3 regions of the Bartonella sp. LJL80 genome follow, and region 2 is predicted to be linked to each of the others. Evidence: predicted binding sites of a transcription regulator. Region 2 holds the regulator's gene; each other region holds the start of a gene.
The links. The regulator LexA, encoded in region 2, represses DNA repair genes until DNA is damaged. The targets are predictions, from matches to a motif close to TGTTCNNNNTGTGTTCNG.

Region 1: a site for LexA is predicted at 3,431-3,448, ahead of uvrA (excinuclease ABC subunit UvrA). Genes of this name have one in related genera too.
Region 3: a site for LexA is predicted at 1,183-1,200, ahead of parE (DNA topoisomerase IV subunit B). Genes of this name have one in related genera too.

Annotation. Positions count from the first base shown of each region.
Region 1 is NZ_JBTXLM010000009.1:75,209-82,340, forward strand. Features, by position in the region: gene gyrA (DNA gyrase subunit A) at 1-155, opposite strand, end outside; gene ACYSNS_RS12755 (MarC family protein) at 364-996, shown strand; gene ACYSNS_RS12760 (hypothetical protein) at 1,084-1,608, opposite strand; gene ACYSNS_RS12765 (hypothetical protein) at 1,608-2,057, opposite strand; gene ACYSNS_RS12770 (hypothetical protein) at 2,054-2,695, opposite strand; gene ACYSNS_RS12775 (single-stranded DNA-binding protein) at 2,725-3,240, opposite strand; gene uvrA (excinuclease ABC subunit UvrA) at 3,466-6,378, shown strand; tRNA gene ACYSNS_RS12785 (tRNA-Arg) at 6,721-6,797, opposite strand; gene ACYSNS_RS12790 (DUF1090 domain-containing protein) at 7,065-7,132, opposite strand, start outside.
Region 2 is NZ_JBTXLM010000004.1:217,173-224,304, reverse strand. Features, by position in the region: gene cysD (sulfate adenylyltransferase subunit CysD) at 1-118, shown strand, start outside; gene cysN (sulfate adenylyltransferase subunit CysN) at 118-1,725, shown strand; gene lexA (transcriptional repressor LexA) at 1,861-2,580, shown strand; gene rimO (30S ribosomal protein S12 methylthiotransferase RimO) at 2,841-4,154, shown strand; gene ACYSNS_RS07855 (arginyltransferase) at 4,263-5,012, shown strand; gene ACYSNS_RS07850 (YrbL family protein) at 5,046-5,669, shown strand; gene queC (7-cyano-7-deazaguanine synthase QueC) at 5,750-6,454, shown strand; gene queF (preQ(1) synthase) at 6,496-6,966, shown strand; gene parC (DNA topoisomerase IV subunit A) at 6,976-7,132, opposite strand, start outside.
Region 3 is NZ_JBTXLM010000004.1:414,602-421,733, forward strand. Features, by position in the region: gene ACYSNS_RS08715 (ChbG/HpnK family deacetylase) at 1-162, opposite strand, end outside; gene ACYSNS_RS08720 (glycosyltransferase family 2 protein) at 159-1,118, opposite strand; gene parE (DNA topoisomerase IV subunit B) at 1,287-3,365, shown strand; gene ACYSNS_RS08730 (hypothetical protein) at 3,756-6,371, shown strand; gene recJ (single-stranded-DNA-specific exonuclease RecJ) at 6,512-7,132, opposite strand, start outside.

The DNA.
Region 1 (7,132 bases), on a different contig from region 2:
ACAGGCTTCAATCCATCACGCACATCCGGCAGGGCGCGCGATACAATTACGCTCATGGCGTAATCGAGATAAGAGCGTTGCATTTCCTCGATAATGTTGACCGGTTCAATGCCGTTCGGTGCACCAGAATCTGGCGGCAGAATATGATCGTTCACGGTTTCATTACTTTCCAAATAGAATCAATTCACCCTTTATAACGAAAATTGCCCTGAAACGCCAATTCACCGCCCTTTAATGCGCTCCAATTTGCTTTTGTATTTCAGCACGTTATTTGCTAACAACAAAAAGTGGTGGATGACGCATCGACTTTTTCCACATTTATGATGAAAACGGCGATTGATCGGCAATAAAGGACTGACAACCATGTTCGAAACGGGCTTGCTGCTAAACGCTTTGATCACACTTTTGGTGACGATAGACCCACCCGGACTTGTTCCAATTTTCTTGAGCCTGACCGACGGCATGAGCCGGGCTGAACGTCGCTCGACGGCTGTGACAGCATCCATTATCGCCTTTTTCATTTTGATAGCCTTCGCTTTGGCTGGCGCGGCCATTCTCAATGGGCTTGGTATATCGCTCGGAGCATTCCAAATAGCCGGCGGTATCCTGCTTTTCGCCATTGCTTTTGAAATGATTTTTGAAAAGCGCTCGGAACGAAAAGAAAAGAGCGCCAAAACAGCTATCACCAAAGACCATATTCGCAATATAGCAGCCTTCCCCCTAGCTTTACCGATGATCGCTGGCCCCGGTTCTATATCGGCCACGATTTTGATGGCCAGCAAAAATCCGGGCTTCATTGGATCAATCGCTTCAACCGTTGTCATTTTAGGTGCTATGATTGCCTGTTATGCCTTTATGATGCTGGCACATCCCATTGACAGATTTCTCGGGGACACTGGACGAACCATTGTCACAAGGCTTTTCGGCGTATTGTTGGCCGCGTTGGCTGTGCAATTTGTTGCCAACGGTATCATTACACTCTTTAAGCTATCCTAAAACAGGTGGATTAAAAGCTGTAAAGGCGGACGACTATCGTAGAAGTCAGAGGCTGCAAGCCGGGCTTTATCAGCGTCAACTCAACTTCTACTGCGCGGCAGGACAGGTTTCAGCAACTTTATCCAGAAAAATGGCTGCATCAATTTTCAAGCGGCTTTCAGCAGCCATATAGCTGAACTTTCCACATAATTGACCTCGACAATCAAACAATCGCAAATCGTAGTCGCCGTCTGGACATTCAGACTTGAAAGAAACATCGTCTCCAATGAGCATCGGCCGGGTCTTACACTGTTTTTCTTGGGCCGCAGGAAGTCCGATATTGGCTGCCCGTTTCATATCACTTTTCGAATAGCACCGCATAAAAGATTGCTCTTTGGCCGTAACCTTGCCGCTGATACGCGGTTCAATCCATGTAATACGCCAGTAACCGGCGCTAACACGGTTGGCAATTTCGCGTTGATTCTCTTCGCTGCTACCGGGCCCGACAGTCACAGAACCGCCAAAATATTCAAACGTCGCCTGCCCATAAGCAAGCGAGCCTAAGCATTGGACACCTATCACTCCTAAAAAAGATAAGAAAATCCTTAAGTGAAGCGCTTTTAGAACCTTCATCACTCACCACACTGGCCGACATAAGTTGCAACGACAGAACTTTGCGCTTGAATTCCATAGCGCGTATCATCTGAACTTGAACCATAGTCCAAGTCCCCCTCCAAGCGTCCGGGAGACACCGCATACATTTCAAACTGATAATGTCCTCCGATGTCGGCGCCTTCATCGCAATTGGCCCAAACCAGAAGACTGTCATCGGTAATGCGATATTCCTTAAGTTTACAACGGCCTATTCTTGGCTCAAAGTCGAAGAAAACAGCTGCTTCATCCGCGGATTTTTGCAAACAGATACGGCTCGTTTGCGTTATAGGTCTGACGCCGTCATTGCTATAGTGGAGACTGGTTACGGCAAAGTCCCAAGCACCAAGTGGTTTCCTGTCCTGCGACTGCGCTGTCAGGCTTGAAATTCCGACGACCACAAAAACTATGGCTAAAAGACGCCAGCTCATCGCATACCCAATGCACTATGTCGCCCAATCCACGCACCGATAATCTGTAAGTCGAGATAAGTCATACCTTTTTCTGACATCACCTTGTCAGATTCAGCACGGGTCATTTCTTTGGCAAAGTCCATCTTGCGACCGTAGAAATTCATCAAAGCCGCATATTCCTGAATTGTCATGGGGGCATCTTCATAAAGCGGCCCGTCATTGAGTACGGACTGAACGTAGTCTTTTGCGTACTTACCGTAAGATAGGCTGTCTTTCTCGGCATCCATGAAAAAATAGGCTCCGTAAAGATTGATGAGCGTGAAACTTGCATCATCTTTCATACGCTTGCCGAACTCGACATTGGCATGATCACGTTGAGCTTCGGAAAACCCATAAACCTTTTTCAGCGACGCCTCATCATCAATGTTTACATCACGATAAAACGCGTCATATGCCATTTGCGCAAATATAATGAATTCTACGCCATCTACTGGCTCAAGAAGCTTCCTATCAAATGTAGGGGACTTCTTGACCAGAGGAGGCGGGATTTCCGCCGCAGACTGCATAGCGGTCTGCGGTATGTTACTGGCAACTGCGAATTGCAAAAACAGCAATGTGCATAGAAAACAACCAACTGTAAGGACAGTTTTTTTCATCTTTTTCCCCGCTTAAAATGGCATTTAGCTTAGAATGGCACTTCATCGTCAAGTTCGCGTGAGAAATTTCCACCGGATGACTGGTTTCCACCGCCAAAACCACCGCTCTGATCGTTTCCAGAGAAGCCGCCAGAACCGCCGCCATACCCACCGGATTGATCGCTGACCTGCGAGCGACCGCCGCCACCTTCGCCGCGGCCATCAAGCATTTGCAACTCACCACGGAATTTTTGCAATACGATTTCTGTCGTATAACGATCATTTCCGTTCTGGTCTTGCCATTTGCGTGTTTGCAATTGGCCCTCAATATAGACCTTTGCGCCTTTTTTCACATATTGCTCGACAACTTTAACCAGATTGTCGTTAAAAATAACAACGCTATGCCACTCTGTGCGCTCGCGACGCTCCCCCGTATTGCGATCACGCCAGCTTTCTGATGTCGCAATGCGCAGGCTTGCCACTTGATCGCCCGAATTCATCCGGCGGATTTCCGGATCCGCCCCCAAATTGCCGATCAAGATAACTTTATTAACACTGCCTGCCATTATTCAAACTCCAAAACACGCGACCGCGCAGTCGCTGATAAAATTATGCCTACAATACAGATTTTTCACAATGCGCGCATAAAAAGCGCTCCCTTGCGCCGGTCTTTCCACAGAACTTCTGCCGTGCAGCGATGTTGACCTTTCATCAAGCCATTGCAATTTATAGCGATGTCTCCTATTTGAAAGCAAGTGTTCCATTTTTGTTCCATTCCCACAAGGCCGGATATGTCTGATCAAAAGTTTATTTCTATACGCGGCGCGCGCGAGCATAACCTCAAAAACATCGATCTCGACCTTCCGCGTGACAAGTTAATTGTCATGACCGGTCTATCTGGGTCTGGCAAGTCGTCGCTGGCATTCGATACGATCTATGCAGAGGGACAGCGCCGTTATGTCGAGAGCCTTTCGGCCTATGCACGCCAGTTTCTCGAGATGATGCAAAAGCCTGATGTCGACCAGATCGACGGGCTTTCTCCGGCCATATCCATTGAACAAAAAACCACCAGTCGTAATCCTCGTTCAACCGTAGGCACGGTGACCGAGATCCACGACTATATGCGACTTTTATTTGCGCGCGTCGGCGTACCTTATTCGCCGGCGACCGGTCTGCCGATTGAAAGCCAAACAGTCAGTCAGATGGTCGACCGCGTGATGGCGCTGCCTGAAGGTACACGTCTGTTTATCATGGCACCGCTGGCACGCGGACGTAAGGGCGAATATAAAAAGGAAATGGCGGAGCTTCTTAAAAAAGGCTTCCAACGAGTGAAAGTCGACGGTGTCTTCTATGAAATCGCTGACGTGCCTGCATTGGACAAGAAATATAAGCACGACATAGACGTTGTTGTTGATCGTGTGGTCGTGCGTGACGACCTTGCCACCCGCTTGGCCGATAGTCTTGAAACCAGCCTGCGTTTGGCCGACGGACTGGCTATTGCCGAAATGGCAGATAAACCACTGCCGGCGAGTGCGACCGCAGGTGGCTCTGCCAATAAGTCGAAGAATGAAACGCACGAAAGCTTGGTGTTTTCAGAAAAATTTGCTTGTCCGGTTTCAGGTTTCACTATTCCCGAAATCGAACCCCGTTTATTTTCGTTTAACAATCCTTTTGGCGCATGTCCCACTTGTGATGGGCTTGGCACTCAACAGGCAATCGATCCATCAATGGTTGTTCCGGACGAGAGTGCAACATTGAAGGGCGGTGCCATCGCACCCTGGGCAAAATCATCCTCGCCCTACTACAATCAAACGTTGGAAGCGTTGGGCAAAGCTTTCAATTTTAAATTGACCGATAAATGGAACGCGCTTTCCGATGAAGCACGCCATGCCATTCTCTATGGTACGGGTAAAAAGGAAGTCACCTTTACATATAATGACGGCTTGCGCTCATATTCTGCGACGAAAAGCTTTGAAGGCGTCATTCCCAACATGGAACGTCGTTGGAAAGAGACGGATTCCGCCTGGTCTCGGGAAGAAATTGAACGCTACATGTCATCGTCGCCCTGCCCGGCTTGCAACGGCTATCGTTTAAAGCCGGAAGCCTTAGCCGTAAAGATAGACAAGCTGCATATTGGTCAAGTCTCGGAAATGTCGATCTCCAAGGCTGATCAATGGTTTATGCAAATAGATAAAAGCTTTACCGAAAAGCAGCGTGATATTGCCGCTCGTATTCTGAAAGAAATCCGCGAACGTCTCAAGTTTCTCAATGATGTCGGGCTTGAATATCTTACCCTGTCGCGAAATTCTGGAACGCTATCTGGCGGTGAAAGCCAACGTATACGTTTGGCCTCGCAAATAGGATCGGGCTTGACCGGTGTCCTCTATGTTCTAGATGAACCGTCGATCGGCCTCCATCAACGCGATAATGCGCGCTTGCTTGAAACGTTGCACCACCTACGTGACTTGGGCAATACCGTGATCGTTGTCGAACATGATGAAGATGCTATCCGGACAGCGGATTATGTTGTGGATATCGGCCCTGCTGCCGGTGTCCATGGCGGACATGTGATCGCCCAGGGAACTCCGCGCGATGTCATGGATGACCCCGCCTCACTCACAGGTCAATATTTGTCGGGCAAGATGGAAGTCGCTGTTCCGTCTGAACGCAGAAAAATCTCCAAGTCACGCAAATTGAAGGTTGTAGGTGCACGTGGCAATAATCTGAAAAATGTCAGTGCCGATATACCTCTTGGCACATTTACCTGTGTCACGGGTGTTTCCGGCGGTGGCAAATCGACCTTCTTGATTGAAACACTATTCAAGGCCGCTTCTCGTCGCATCATGGGAAGTAGAGAACATCCAGCCGAGCACGATAAGATCGACGGCTTGGAATTCCTAGATAAGGTGATTGATATCGACCAATCACCGATAGGACGTACGCCGCGTTCCAATCCCGCAACCTACACGGGTGCCTTTACGCCCATCCGTGACTGGTTTGCCGGTTTACCTGAATCGAAGGCGCGTGGTTACCAACCTGGCCGCTTCTCGTTCAATGTGAAAGGTGGCCGTTGTGAAGCCTGTCAGGGCGACGGCGTCATCAAAATCGAGATGCACTTTCTACCGGATGTTTATGTGACATGTGATGTTTGCCATGGAAAACGTTATAATCGCGAAACGCTGGATGTAACCTTCAAAGGTAAATCCATAGCCGATGTTCTGGACATGACGGTGGAAGAGGCCGCTGAATTCTTTCAGGCCGTACCTGCCATTCGCGATAAGATGGATACATTGGTCAAAGTCGGGCTTGGTTATGTCAAAGTCGGGCAACAGGCTACAACGTTATCGGGTGGTGAAGCACAGCGTGTCAAGCTGGCCAAGGAGTTGTCACGCAAAGCGACCGGCAGAACGCTTTACATACTTGATGAACCGACGACAGGCCTCCACTTCCACGATGTGGCCAAGTTGCTAGAGGTTTTGCACGAATTGGTCGAACAAGGAAACACAGTAGCCGTTATCGAGCATAATCTTGAGGTGATCAAGACCGCTGACTGGATCATCGATCTGGGGCCGGAAGGTGGCGATGGCGGTGGCGAAATCGTTGCGGTGGGCCGGCCGGAAGATATCGTAAATGTCGAGCGCTCATATACGGGGCATTTCCTGAAAGAGCTTTTGGAGCGGCGACCACTGCAAAAATCCGCTTAAATTCAGAAGCCTCAGAGATAACTAAACGGCAGGAGTAATCCTGCCGTTGTTTATTTGATCATTCGCGAGGCTATAAGTGTCTAACAGGCTTGATAGAATCCCAATAATTTCGGCTTTTTAAACGATGGCGACCGCTTATATCATCACATTCTAAGTACTCGGTATTTTATTGACAACCACTTCCATTATCAATTGACATACGGGATAATGTGGCAGGCATTTCTCTCGCGATTAAATTGATCCTATATTTTCTCTTCTGCGCACATTATTCGCATCCTTGACATATCGATCAGCGAGTACACTATGAAAGTAGCGATATGCGATAGGAACAGTCGCATGTTATGGCGCACCCGACAGAATTCGAATCTGTGACCTCTGCCTTCGGAGGGCAGCGCTCTATCCAGCTGAGCTACGGGTGCGCAAGGCTGGTGAAAACCAGTGGTGGTCTTCTAACCGAACAAACGCCATGCATCAATCAAAAAAGATAGTTCCGTCTATTTATTCCTTTCCATGCACGAACAAGGAAAGTAGCGCTATCGTTTTTTACTCCCAAAATTTTAACAATTTTCGGCACTGCATTGACATAGGGTTGCTAAAGTTCATGGCTCTCTTTAGGCATAAAAACTTGGGCCGCAACATCACTTAAAATGTTGCGGCCCGTATTGTCATAAATAGCTATATCCGGTTTAGCGCGTCAGATCTTTTTTTGCAGCGTCGAGCTCTTTTTGTGCTTGCTCTAACTTTTCCTGACGTC
Region 2 (7,132 bases):
TCTCCCCTCAATTCGCGCGGAGATGCTGCTTTCCCGTATATCTGAAAGGCAAGGAAGGGCCATTGACAAGGATGGCGGAGCTTCGATGGAAGAGAAAAAACAAGAAGGTTATTTCTGATGAGCTTGGCAATGCAACCCGCAAGTCTATCCGCAGCGCCCGATGAAGACAATGGACCTATAGAACAGGAGAACACTCTGTTACGTTTCTTAACATGTGGGTCTGTCGATGATGGTAAGTCAACGCTAATAGGCCGTCTTCTTTATGACACTGGCTCCATCTATGACGACCAACAAGCGAGCCTCGAGAGCGATTCAAAGAAATTTGGTACAACGGGGGACGATATTGATTTTGCATTGTTGGTAGACGGTCTGGCTGCAGAGCGCGAGCAAGGTATCACAATAGATGTCGCTTATCGTTATTTTTCATCGACAAAGCGTTCCTATATCATTGCAGATACGCCGGGACATGAACAATATACACGCAATATGGCCACGGGTGCCTCTCAAGCCGATCTTGCAATCATTCTAATCGATGCACGTAAGGGCGTCCTTCCGCAAACGCGCCGCCACGCCTTCATCACATCATTGGTGGGGATACGCTCCGTGATTGTTGCCGTTAACAAAATGGACCTCGTGAGCTACGACGAAATTCGGTTCAAAAGCATCGTTGACGAATTTTCAACGCTCCTACCCGCCCTATCTTTTGAGCAGATCGTATTCATCCCGTTAAGTGCGAAACTGGGAGACAATTTAGCAAATAAATCAGAAAATTTAAGCTGGTATGACGGATTAACACTGCTCGACTATCTTGATACCGTTTCGATAAAAAATAATGATACGACCAACAAGCCATTTCGTTTGCCAGTCCAGTGGGTCAATCGACCCAATCTGGACTTCCGCGGCTTCAGCGGAACTATTGGAACCGGAAAGGTTAAAAGCGGACACGAAGTTATCTCCCTACCGAGTGGAGCGCGGTCAGTCATTAAAGATATATTCGGAAGCGATGGCAAAGTCACAGAAGCTGCCAGCGGCGATGCCGTAACTGTCACCTTAACAAGCGAGATAGATGTATCGCGTGGAGATGTTTTGGTATCTGCAACAGATACCATAAATGCCTCTCGGAGCTTTTGCACCGACATTTTATGGATGCGACCTATACAGCTTTCACTAAAAGACCGCTTTTTATTGCGTATAGGCACAGCTACAACGCCAATGAAAATAATTTCACTCGATTATAAAACTGATATCCATAGCTATCAAAAGATTTTTGACAGTACACTGACGATGAATGAAATCGGCAGGCTAACGATCAATACAGAAAAGCCTATAGTCGCATCAAATTATCAAGATGACAAAACCCTGGGCGCTTTCATACTGATTGATCCCTATACAAACGAAACCGTCGCGTTAGGAACAGTAGCTTCTGTAAACGACTTACCAGAAGCTAATGACAAGAAACTAAAAAATTCTGATAAGGCTATCGTCAAAGAAGCGATAGAGCTCTGGATTCATCCCTTGAGCAATCAAAACGTTACTTCAATACTGTTTGGTCGGCTTTTGGCAGCGATACTCTTCGGCCTTATCATTTACCATCTCACAACATCTTTTATTGGGACATTATTCGTCATCGCGCTTGATTTCGTGTTGCGCCCATTTGTCTACCAAATAGCGAACAGACCGGACAAAACGCGCGTGCAAGGACTGCAAGACGGAGCCGGCATCTAGGCCTGACGTTACCCTGTTGATAGTTACACGATAAACACACTTCTTCTCGTCTGAAAACACTTGTAGAACAATTAATGAACATATAGAGTATGTTCTGGTTTTGTTTCTATTTTGATTCGTTGATTGGAAGGCTGTATGCTTACGCGCAAACAATATGAACTTTTATTGTTCATCCACGACCGCCTTAAAGAAAGCGGCATCCCACCTTCATTTGACGAAATGAAAGAAGCTTTGGATCTATCTTCCAAATCCGGCATTCATCGATTGATAACTGCATTGGAAGAACGCGGTTTTATCCGTCGGCTTCCCAATCGTGCGCGTGCATTGGAAGTTGTCCGGCTTCCCGATACCATTGCTCCTGGCCTCACAACAACGCGTAAATTTTCGCCGAGTGTGATAGAAGGAACAAAAGGACAGACATTGAAAAATGTCATGCCGCAAACACCTTCTTCAGCAAATGATATGGCTGTTGCGAATGTCAATGTTCCTGTTATGGGGCGTATTGCAGCTGGTGTTCCGATCTCTGCAATTCAGCAACAGACCAATATGTTATCGCTTCCGCCGGATATGATTGGTGTTGGAGAACATTATGCGCTTGAAGTGAAAGGTGATTCTATGATTGAAGCCGGTATTTTTGACGGCGATACCGTGATCATCAAACGTGGAGATACCGCCAATCCGGGCGAGATCGTCGTAGCGCTTGTTGACGATGAAGAAGCAACATTGAAGCGCTATCGTCGTAAAGGAGCTTCGGTTGCCTTGGAAGCTGCAAATCCTGCATATGAAACGCGTATTTTCGGGCCAGATCGCATCAGGTTGCAGGGCCGGCTTGTCGGCCTTATCCGACGTTATTAAAAGGCTTTTGGAAACCGTTTATCGCAATTTAAAAGCTTTCACGTTGTTAGACGCGAAAGTTTAGGAGAGCGGTTTTCGGTAGCAAACTTAACAACTTCATGTTATTCGCGCTTTTGTTAAAAAGTCGAAAAACGAGCAATATACCGCATGTCATAAAATATCTGGTCTACTACCAAGGTTTGACTTAAGGTTTTTCGGCCAATTTATAATCTCGGCAATGGATACAAGGTTGTCCATCCATATTGTTTTTGGGAATAAGTATGTCTGCGCCACGTATTAGCTTTGTATCGCTTGGTTGTCCTAAAGCGCTTGTGGATTCTGAGCGTATAATAACAAGCTTGCGTGCTGAAGGGTATGAAATTGCTCGCAAGCATGAGGGAGCAGATCTTGTAATCGTAAATACTTGCGGCTTTCTGGATTCTGCCCGTGATGAGTCTCTTGCTAATATTGGCGATGCTATTAAGGAAAACGGTAAGGTCATTGTTACGGGATGCTTGGGTGCTGAGCCCGATGTCATACGCAAAGCGCATCCTAACGTTCTCGCTATTACGGGACCTCAAGCCTATGAAAGTGTTATGGAGGCTGTTCACGAGGCAGCGCCTCCGGCACATGACCCGTTTGTAGATCTCGTTCCCCCGCAAGGTATTCGCCTGACGCCTCGCCATTATGCCTACCTGAAGATTTCAGAAGGATGTTCTAATAGGTGTAGTTTTTGCATTATACCGGCTCTGCGTGGCGATTTAGTCTCGCGCCCTGCAGCCGATGTTTTGCGTGAAGCTGAAAAGCTCGTCAATGCTGGTGTTAAAGAGCTTCTGGTTATTTCTCAAGATACCAGTGCTTATGGCGTTGATCTGAAATATAGTGAAAGCCCGTGGAAAGATCGACAAGTTCGGGCAAAGTTCCTTGATCTATCGAAAGAGCTCGGTGACATGGGGATTTGGGTGCGAATGCATTACGTTTACCCCTACCCCCACGTGGATGATGTTATTGAGTTGATGGCGGAAGGAAAAATTCTACCCTATTTGGATATTCCCTTTCAACATGCTTCGTCAAACGTATTGAAACATATGAAGCGTCCAGCCCATTTGGAAAAAACAAGTCGGCGCATCGAAAAATGGCGCGAAATTTGTCCTGATTTAGCGTTACGATCAACCTTCATTGTCGGCTTTCCTGGGGAGACTGAAGAAGACTTTCAGATACTTCTGGACTGGTTGGCTGAAGCGAAAATCGAGCGTGCAGGTTGCTTCAAATATGAGCCAGTTCATGGCGCTGCCGCAAATGATCTAGGTCTTGATATGGTACCAGACGAAATCAAAGATAACCGTTGGCATCGTTTCATGGCGCAGCAGCAAAATATATCGGCTGGCCTCTTGAAAAAAAAGGTCGGCAAGCGATTGCAGGTTCTCATTGACGAAGCATCCGGTACATCTGGAAAAGGTCGAACCAAATATGACGCGCCTGAAATTGATGGCGTCGTTCACATCACATCGCGGCGTCCTTTGCGGGTAGGAGAGTTTGTTACTGTTCGCGTCGAAAATTCAGATGCTTATGATCTCTACGGCACAGCGGTTTAAATTTAATCAGGTTTACGCCTGATAAACCGGTGACTTTGTTTGCTCTACCCTTGACGTTTGCGGCGAATGTCGCAAATCTTAGCTATTAACATCGCGGATTTAGGGAATATGACAGAGCATGACAAAAATGTGCCACAGTTTTTTCTAACTGCGCCCCAGCCTTGTCCATATTTACCAGATCGTTTTGAACGCAAGGTTTTCACCTATCTGAGTGATCCTGTTGCTGGTGACATGAATTCTGTCTTAACGCAGGGGGGATTCCGGAGGTCACAAAATATCGCCTATAGACCCGTATGCGATGGCTGTCAGGCGTGTGTGTCCATACGCATTGTAGTCGATGCCTTCCAACCGGATCGTACAATGAGGCGCGTTACAAAAAAGAATGCCCATATTTTTGGTGCGATTTGCGCTCCAAAAATAACGTCGGAGCAATATGCACTTTTCAGCGATTATCTTAATGCCCGTCATCCTGATGGCGGGATGAGCGAGATGTCAGTTTTGGATTATCAGATGATGGTTGAGGATACGCGGGCCGATACGCAGCTCATAGAATATCGCGGGTCCGGGATTGACACAGGCATTACAGGAAAAGGCGAAGGCCCTTTATTGGCGGTCGCATTGACAGATATCATTAATGATGGATTGTCGATGGTTTATTCGTTTTTTTCTCCTGAATTACGAAGTTCGTCTTTAGGTATGTTCGTCATCCTAGACCACATAAAACGGGCAAAGTCACTTGGTTTGCCTTATGTGTATCTTGGTTACTGGGTCGCAGGGTCAGAAAAAATGGGTTATAAGGAACGCTACCGTCCCCAGGAACATCTGACATCTAAAGGGTGGCAAATCTCCGGCAAATAAGCTAGTTATCCGCGATAATCGGATTTAATAGATATGAAACCTTATTTCGTTGCACTTTCGGGGTTGGAGCCTCGTTTCAAAGGAAACGCCAGGCTCGTTTTTGTACATCCCGACGATCCAGACCTGTTAATCAAAGTTCCACGACCCGAATGGATTGCGAAGACACATAAAGTCCCTGCATGGAAGAAAAGATTTAAACCGCTAGGTGCAAATTCTGTCAATATGCATGAGTTTCGTGAAATTATCCGTATCAACCCTAAACCTGAAAGCCAGCAACCTCACATGTTTTCCGTTGTAGGTATGCAGCAAACAGATCTTGGATGGGGGCTTACGGTAAAAGCAGAGAAAGACGCAAATAATGCTTTTGCCCCGCCGGTTGCTATATTTGCCAACAATCCATCTCCGATCAGATCCGCATTGGAGCAATTTGAGATCTGGATTCGTGAAACACCCGCTATCCTTTACGATTTAAATCCTTGGAACCTGGTTTTAGCCAATCGTAATGGTGAACAGCAGATCGTTATTATTGATGGAATCTCGGAGAAGTCTGCTCTTCAAACACGCACTTATTTCCCTTCCATCAATGCGAAGAAGAATCTCGAAGTTTATCAACGCTTCCAACGTCACATGGAGCGACTGCGTGAGAAAGAAGAATAAACGTCTTTACTCCTTCCCGGTGATTTGATACCCGAAAAGCTATCCGGTCGCAGCCTACCCGGTCAAAACAAGGACTTGATATGAAAGCTTTTCTTATATGTTCTGGTGGATTGGATTCCATCACATTGGCCTACCATCTTTTTCATCGCCAAGCCCTACAAGGGATAATTTCATTCGATTATAACCAACGACACAGAAAAGAAATTGCCTTTGCAAAGCAATGCGCTGAAAAACTTGATGTGCCGTTCCATTTGATTGATATTTCCTCAATAGGCACAAACCTATCCGGCTCGTCTTTAACGAGTGATGTTGACGTGCCAGACGGTCACTACGCTGAAGAGACAATGAAATTGACTGTTGTCCCTAACCGTAATGCAATATTCTTATCAATCGCTTTTGGCATTGCCGCTGCCAACAATGCTGATACAGTTGCTACCGCTGTACATGGTGGAGATCATTTCATCTATGCAGATTGCCGCCCAGATTTTATAGCTGCGTTTGATGCAATGGAGCAGCTGTCTTTGGACGGTCAATGCCAGCTTTATGCGCCTTACGTCAATGTAAGCAAAGCAGCTATCGTAGCGGATGGTGTGATCAATAGAGTCCCATTTGCAGAGACATGGTCATGTTACAAAGGCGGTGACCATCATTGCGGACGTTGCGGGACATGTGTAGAAAGACGTGAGGCATTTCATCTTGCAGGCGTTACAGATCCTACTATCTATGATGACGATTCATTCTGGATCAGCGCAGTCCGTGACAATAAAAAGCCAGATTTGGTTTAGATAGCGACGAATTCTGTAAATAGCATCAAGAGGAAATACACATGTCACCGAACCAATCTATCTATGCCAACCTTACCCAATTAGGAAAAGCCGCGGATTTACCTCCCTCACCTGAAGAAGCTGTTTTAGAAAAAGTCGCCAATCCGCAGAGTGACATAAACTATTGTGTGCGGTTTACCGCTCCGGAATTCACTTCGTTATGCCCGATTACCAGCCAACCTGATTACGCCTATCTCATGATCGACTACATTCCTGATCAATGGCTTGTGGAAAGCAAGGCGCTTAAGCTTTATCTCGGATCATTTCGTAATCATGGTGCTTTTCATGAAGATTGTACCGTCAGCATCGCACGCCGTTTGGTAGAACTTTTAACACCGCGCTGGCTGCGCATTGGTGGTTATTGGTACCCCCGCGGCGGCATCCCAATTGACGTTTTTTGGCAAACAGGAACAGCCCCTAGCAACGTTTGGATACCAGAGCAAAATGTGCCTAACTATCGCGGTCGCGGCTGACTAACGGATCTAACCGGAAAATTTACCCGAGCGTGGAAAACCTTTTGGCACCATACGCCCCGCGCCTGCGCGCGTACCGATCCATTCAATCAACTCACCGGCTTGGCGGGTAAAGCTGCGCTCCGCGGCATCCTGCCAAGTCAGTCCATCAGCCAAATTGAACGTA
Region 3 (7,132 bases), 200 kb from region 2:
AGGATCGACACTTTTAAGTTGATCATAATTGCTTTGGTCTGCTCCGCCTGCAACGATACTTGTAGCCTGCAGCCGCCCTTTGGACATCGCTTTTATAATGCCATTTGAGCAAGATTCATTTAGTGAGAAGTCATCAGCATGAAAAAGGCAATGCAATGTCAACTTGCTTTTTCCTCAATACTCTGTGTTTCCTCGTCACCAACGCCACTTTTCTCACTTATGAAATATCGTGGTCGTGCCTTTACTTCATAAAAAATTTGTCGGACATAGACCGTCAGTAAACAAAAAGACGACAAAATTGCGATCCCGGTAATAAGAACAACCAGAATAAGCGTTGAAAAGCCGCTCACCGCCTTGCCTAAGAACTTAGAGATGACCGCGTCGCCGCCCACCAGTGCAGCGAAAATTATGAAAACGAGTGTGAGCGCCCAAATTAACATAAGCGGTTTTGCTGAAAAACCAGTCAGAGAATCGATCGCCAATCTCACTTTCTTCCAGAACGACCAACCGCTAACACCGACTAACCGATTTGCCGGGGTGAACGATACGCTGGTTTGTTTATAGCCCAACCAGTGAACGACACCACGATAGAAAAATAATTTTTCGGGGAGCGCGCGTAGTGCTTTTACAACTTTTCGGTCGAGAAGAATGAAATCACTCGAACCCTGAATATCATTTTCCGTAATCCAACGGAAAATTCGATAAAAGGATTGAGCGGCCAACCGACTGAAAAAAGACTCTTCCTGGCGTTCTTCCTTAACAGCAACAACGATCTCGGCCCCCTCTTCCCATTTTTTCAGCATTTCGAGGATAAGCTCTGGAGGGTGTTGCAAATCACTGTCGATAGTTATTACCACATCGGCATCCGCTACCGACAATCCGGCAGCAATAGCAGCTTCTTTGCCGAAGTTTTTTGCTAATCGAATACTAGTGATCTCGCAGTCGCTTGCAATTGCATTTTTTAAATGGAACCAGCTGTCATCGACTGAGCCATCGTCAACCAAAACAATGCGAACCTCATATGACGAACGTGCAAAAACTTCATCAACCCTTTTGATAAAAGAGTTGATACTGCTTCCTTCGTTATATACAGGACTGATAATTGCTATTTTAGTCATAGAAAATCCGGATGGTGTGCTATATTGCACTTCTTCGCACGAAATGCGCCGAAAGAAAAGCCTTGTGAACAGAACAGGAACGTTGTCGTTTTTTGCTGAAAAATGTATAAATTAGGCTATGATTCGTGTTGAATTTTAAAGTAAGCCAGAAGATAGATATAAGCTCCCATGGATGACAATGACAACGATCTTTTTGACATGTTTGGCAATGTGCAAAAAGCAAAGGAAACTGAAAAAACGGAGCCGAAAGTGCAATCGGCCGCCAGTGAACCTCAGATGTCGCAACCAAGAGCTCTAAAGGCTGAAATTGCTGCAGAAGATAGTTACGGGGCATCTTCCATTCGCGTTTTAGAAGGTTTGGAACCTGTCCGTCTTCGCCCGGGGATGTATATCGGTGGCACAGACAGCAAAGCATTGCATCATCTTTTTGCTGAAGTGATCGATAATGCTATGGATGAAGCTGTGGCGGGCTATGCTAATTTCATCGATGTTTCCCTTGATGCTGAAGGCTATCTCACAGTTACCGATAACGGTCGTGGTATCCCGGTAGAAAACCATCCTCAAATGCCTGACAAGTCTACGCTTGAAGTGATTATGACCGAACTTCATTCTGGCGGAAAATTCGACGGTAAAGCGTATGAAACATCGGGCGGCCTTCATGGTGTCGGTATTTCAGTCGTAAATGCGTTATCCGATGACATGGAAGTCGAGGTAGCGCGTGGTAAAAAGCTCTACAAACAATGTTTTTCTCGTGGCGTTCCCCAAACACCACTTCAAGATTTGGGAGATGTTCACAATCGTCGTGGTACGCGTGTGCGGTTCCATCCGGATGCGGAGATTTTTGGCAATAAAGCTGCTTTTGAGCCCGAACGCATCTATAAGATGGCGCGTTCGAAGGCCTATCTTTTTGGCGGCGTTGAAATCAGATGGAGCTGCGCTCCTGAAAAGCTGAATGGAGCAAAAGATGTTCCTGAAAAAGCTGTTTTTCATTTCCCTGGTGGTTTGAAGGACTACCTAGAAACTTCTCTTGGGGGTGATTATCGCGTTACAAACGAGATATTTGCTGGAAAAACAGAGCAGCGCGGCGGCCACGGATCTGTCGAGTGGTCTGTTGCTTGGTATGGCGGCGATGGTTTCGTACATTCTTATTGCAATACGATTCCCACTGGTGAAGGTGGAACTCATGAAGCGGGTTTAAGGCAGGCATTGCTCCGTGGTTTAAAGGCCTATGCTGAGCTGACCGGAAATAAAAGGGCTTCTGTTATCACGACGGATGACGTTATGATTTCAGCTGCGGCGATGCTTTCAGTCTTCATACGTGAACCCGAATTTGTCGGGCAGACAAAAGACCGTCTCGCCACTGTTGAAGCCCAACGGATAGTGGAAAATGCTATTCGTGATCCATTTGACCATTGGCTTGCAAATGCGCCTCAGGAAGCAACAAAGCTACTCGATTGGGTTGTAGAACGGGCTGAAGAGCGGCTCAAGCGGCGACAAGAAAAAGAAGTGAGCCGGAAATCAGCGGTGAGAAAACTCCGTTTGCCGGGAAAATTAGCCGACTGCACCCAAAATGCCGCCGCTGGAGCGGAATTGTTTATCGTGGAAGGTGATTCAGCTGGTGGTTCTGCAAAACAGGCGCGCAATCGTGCCACACAGGCAATTTTGCCTCTCCGCGGGAAGATTCTAAACGTTGCAAGTGCTGGCCGTGATAAGCTGGTCGCCAACCAAACAATTGCCGATTTAGTGCAAGCACTTGGCTGTGGAACACGATCCAAATACCGGCAAGATGATTTACGCTATGATCGTATCATCATCATGACGGATGCAGATGTCGACGGCGCCCACATTGCGTCTTTGCTGATTACATTTTTCTATCAGGAAATGCCTGACCTTATTCGCGAAGGACATCTATATCTAGCCGTGCCGCCGCTTTATCGTATCGCGCAGGGCGGGAATGTCGCTTATGCCCGCGATGATGCGCATAAAGATGAGTTATTGAAAACCAAATTTACCGGACGTGGAAAAATAGAGATCGGACGTTTCAAAGGATTGGGAGAGATGCGCGCGGATCAATTGAAAGAAACGACGATGGATCCGAAGAAACGTACCTTGTTGCGCGTCGATATTGATGTCCTGGACAACCAACTCACAAAAGAGGTTGTCGACGATCTTATGGGAACCAAACCAGAAGCTCGTTTCCGTTTCATTCAAGAAAATGCGGTGTTCGCGCACGATCTTGATATTTAGGGCTGAAACTGTTTGATATCTATCTCTGGATAGATTCAAATTTTCTTTGGATCAATCCTGGCTCAGTAGCAGTTTGAATCGGATATACGTTGTGTGATAAGTGGTTTATCTGGTTCAATCTGGAATTAGCCCGCTTAACCCACATACGGGAAGGTTCGGGCCATTTTAGGGCTAAGTATCAAAAGAGCCTAACAAGATTTGATCCCCGATATAACTCGATCGAATAGTGACCTGTTCGCCGGCGTGGCTTCATCATTACATTTACGAGCTAATAAAAAAACAGTCGTTATAATTTAGCCATTTTTTAAGTCTATGGCTCTACGTTGAATTAAAGCGGTGGGTTGATTTTTCTCTTTGTCGTAAGCACGAACCGAAACGGCCTGTAGTCTAATGAAAAATACTTTCCGCGAAGAACGCATCTTGTCGGTGCGCACTTTGAAATTTTCGCATTCGCTACGTCCTGTAGCAGAATTTTTCCCGAAACGTGTGGAATATCACCGAATTGCGGCACTGCATTTACTCAAATTAGTATCAGGCACGGTCGCTTCGTTGGCAACGATCGGTTCTTTTGCATATGCTGAAGAAATTATTTTCACTGGCAATGGCTCTGAATTAACAAGCGATCCCGCGGCAGATAATAGTGGCGCGCAGAGTTTATTGCCAAGTGTTACCTCTCCGTCCAATAATAATGTAACCGTAAACTCAGGTGTTTCCGGTTCATCTTACGCCATCCCTTCTCGCGTTTATGGCGGTTACAGCGCAGATGGTGCCGTTATGGACAATGTTGTTTCTGTCAATGGTGGCACAATGGGCCCTGTTTTCGGAGGCTACAGCGCTCGTGGTATCGTTTCAGGCAATAAAGTGGAAATTTCTGGGGGTACCATCCAGTATGGTGCCAATGCAGGCGTTGCGTATCGTCAGGTTTATGGTGGATATAGCCTGAGTGGTGATGTTGTAGGGAATAACGTCACTGTATCTGGAGGGACCTTTTTACCTGTCAATACATCGTCTACAGCGAGCATTGTGGGTGGAGGGAGCAGAGACGGAAAGGTTAGCGGTAATAGCATTGATTTTTCAAAAGGTACGATTTCTGGTTCGTTATCCGGAGGCGAGAGTAGTACGAATGATGCGGTAGAAAATCGCGTTACTGTAACTGGAGGCTATGTTGCTTTTGTTTATGGCGGCAGCAGTTCAAGCAAGCAAGCGACTGGAAACACCGTTAATATAGACGGTGGAAGTGTTCGCTTTGTCTTTGGCGGCATCACCCCTGGCTCAGGTCTAGTTAGTGAAAACACTGTGAATGTAACTGCAGGAACAGTTTCACGAACCATTTATGGCGGCCAAAGTTCCGGTGGGGTATCGTCGTCCAATAAAGTCAATATATACGGCGGTACAATTAATGCGGATGTGATTGGTGGTTCAACATCATCGGGACAAGCTGTAAATAACACAGTTGCGCTTTTCGGTGAAAAAATGTCCATAATCGGAAGTCTATATGGCGGTTATGACTACAACGCCAATGCCGTGGAGATTTTCAGTGGCAATACACTTAATTTGAATGAATATCGCGGCAGCGTCAAAGGGATCTATAATTTCGAAAACTATAACTGGATCTTGCCTAAAAATGTGGTCAGTGGTGATACACTGATTAAAATCACCGGGAATGATTCAGTCAATCTAACGGGGACCACCCAAACGGTCGCCATGACAAATGACGGCAACGTTTTGAATGTCGGTGACAGTATCACGCTCATCGACAAAGCGCATGGGTTTGGAAGCAAGGATATAACTGTTTCTCAAGGTTTCTTCCTGAACTACAATATGGAAGTGTCTGATAGCAGCAATGCCCTCGTTCTGACGGTTAAACAGCAAACCGAAGTTGATCCGAATCCTCCCAAGCCCGACCCTGATCCCGAGCCTAGTCCGGGCCCAGATCCAAAGCCGGAACCGACACCCGATCCTGAACCGGGTATTCCACCTGTTAAGCCTGTTGATCCGATTGAATTGAACCCATCATCCAACGCGTTTTCAGCAGGGCGTGCAGCATCTCTTGCCTTCCTGACACAAGGTTCGGATCTTATAGCTATCCATGGTGGCAATGCTGCGCGTGCAGCTTTAGCGGCGGCTGATGCTGATGTATCGCACTATGGGTTTGTGCCTTTCATAGTTACAAGCGGCGGATCTTCACGTTATAAAACTGGAAGCCATATTGATGTAAAAGGCGTAAATACAGCGCTCGGCATCGCTTCAGGACTTTCTTTCGGTGCGGGTCATCAATTGACCTTAGCGGCATTTTATGAATTTGGGCGCGGCAATTACGATAGTTATAATGCAATTGAAACTGGCTCCATCTATGGCGATGGCAATGTAAATTATAGCGGTGGAGGACTGTTGTTCCGTTTAGATTTTTCTGGAACGGGACTTGGACGCGTCTCAAAGCTCCGGTCTGACGTCAACGATGGCCTTTACGCCGAGGGTTCCATCCGTACGGGTGAAACCACGATGGACTTTGATAGTTCTGATCTTGTCGATGGTGAAGGGTACCGCGGCCGTTACGATTCAAAAGTAAGATATTATGGAGCTCATGCAGTTGCAGGCTATGTGTTTAACTTCAATGATTATCAATCGTTGGATGTTTATACGCGCTACATGTGGACAAAAATGGAAAGTGATACTGTTTCAATAGGGAAAGATCGTTTGCGTTTCGACAGCTCCGCGAGCAGTAAAATCAGAGTTGGTGCACGCTATTCCCACCGCATAAACGAACAGATAAAACCTTATATAGGTGCTGCATACGAACATGAATTTAAAGGCGAAGTATCAGCCCGGGCTTATAGTTTCGAGCTTGATAAGCCGTCATTGAAAGGAGACACCGCCGTTCTTGAGCTCGGTGTTTCATTTACCCCTGTAAAAGGCAAACCGTTCAACATTGACGTTGCTGGTGAAGGTTACGCCGGACAAAGGCAAGGCGGGGGTGGTTCTGTGAAATTGAAGTATCAGTTTTGATGGGCGATAGAGCCTGAATACACGAATTTGGTCATCACAGCTCTGCAACTATTCTCAGGTGGTTTTGTGATGGCCAAATCACTTCATTGACGCCTTTGTCCTCAATACAGTTGATAAGCGGTTTTCGCTCTGCCTTTATCCTATCTGGATTCAGCTGCATCAATGACGCGCAGCTGAGTTGAGATGGAGCCATTCCAATAATTTAAACTCAAATTACCGGCTATATGGATCGTTTGCCCAACATGTGATTGCAGAAAGTCTCCAAGCGGAGTCCCCACTGAACGAAAAGCAATTGCCTTCAATTTGGCTCCCGATACGTTTGAGATAGACATAGTGAGATGCCCTTTTCCCACTTCTCTAATATCGACCAGCCGATGCGCGGGAAGAGCAAAGACCGGTGTTGCATTACCTGATCCGAATGGTCCAGCTTTATCCACCATGTCATACAGATCCTTTGTAGCGCCGGCCGCAGAAATTGTCCCGTCAATTAAAAGGCTTTTTTGCGCACGTAAACTATCAACCCGTTCCGATAACTTTCCCTCTAACCATGACCTGAATTGTTCAATGTTGGCCTCTTTTATGGTGAGGCCCGCAGCCATTGCGTGCCCGCCGCCTTTTTCTAATATGCCAAGTTCAACGCCCTCTCGAACGAGTTCTCCCAAATCGATACCACTTATTGAACGTCCTGACCCCGCTCCGGTACCATCGGATTTGAGTGCTATTGCAAATGCAGGACAATGAAACCGCTCTTTCAGGCGCGC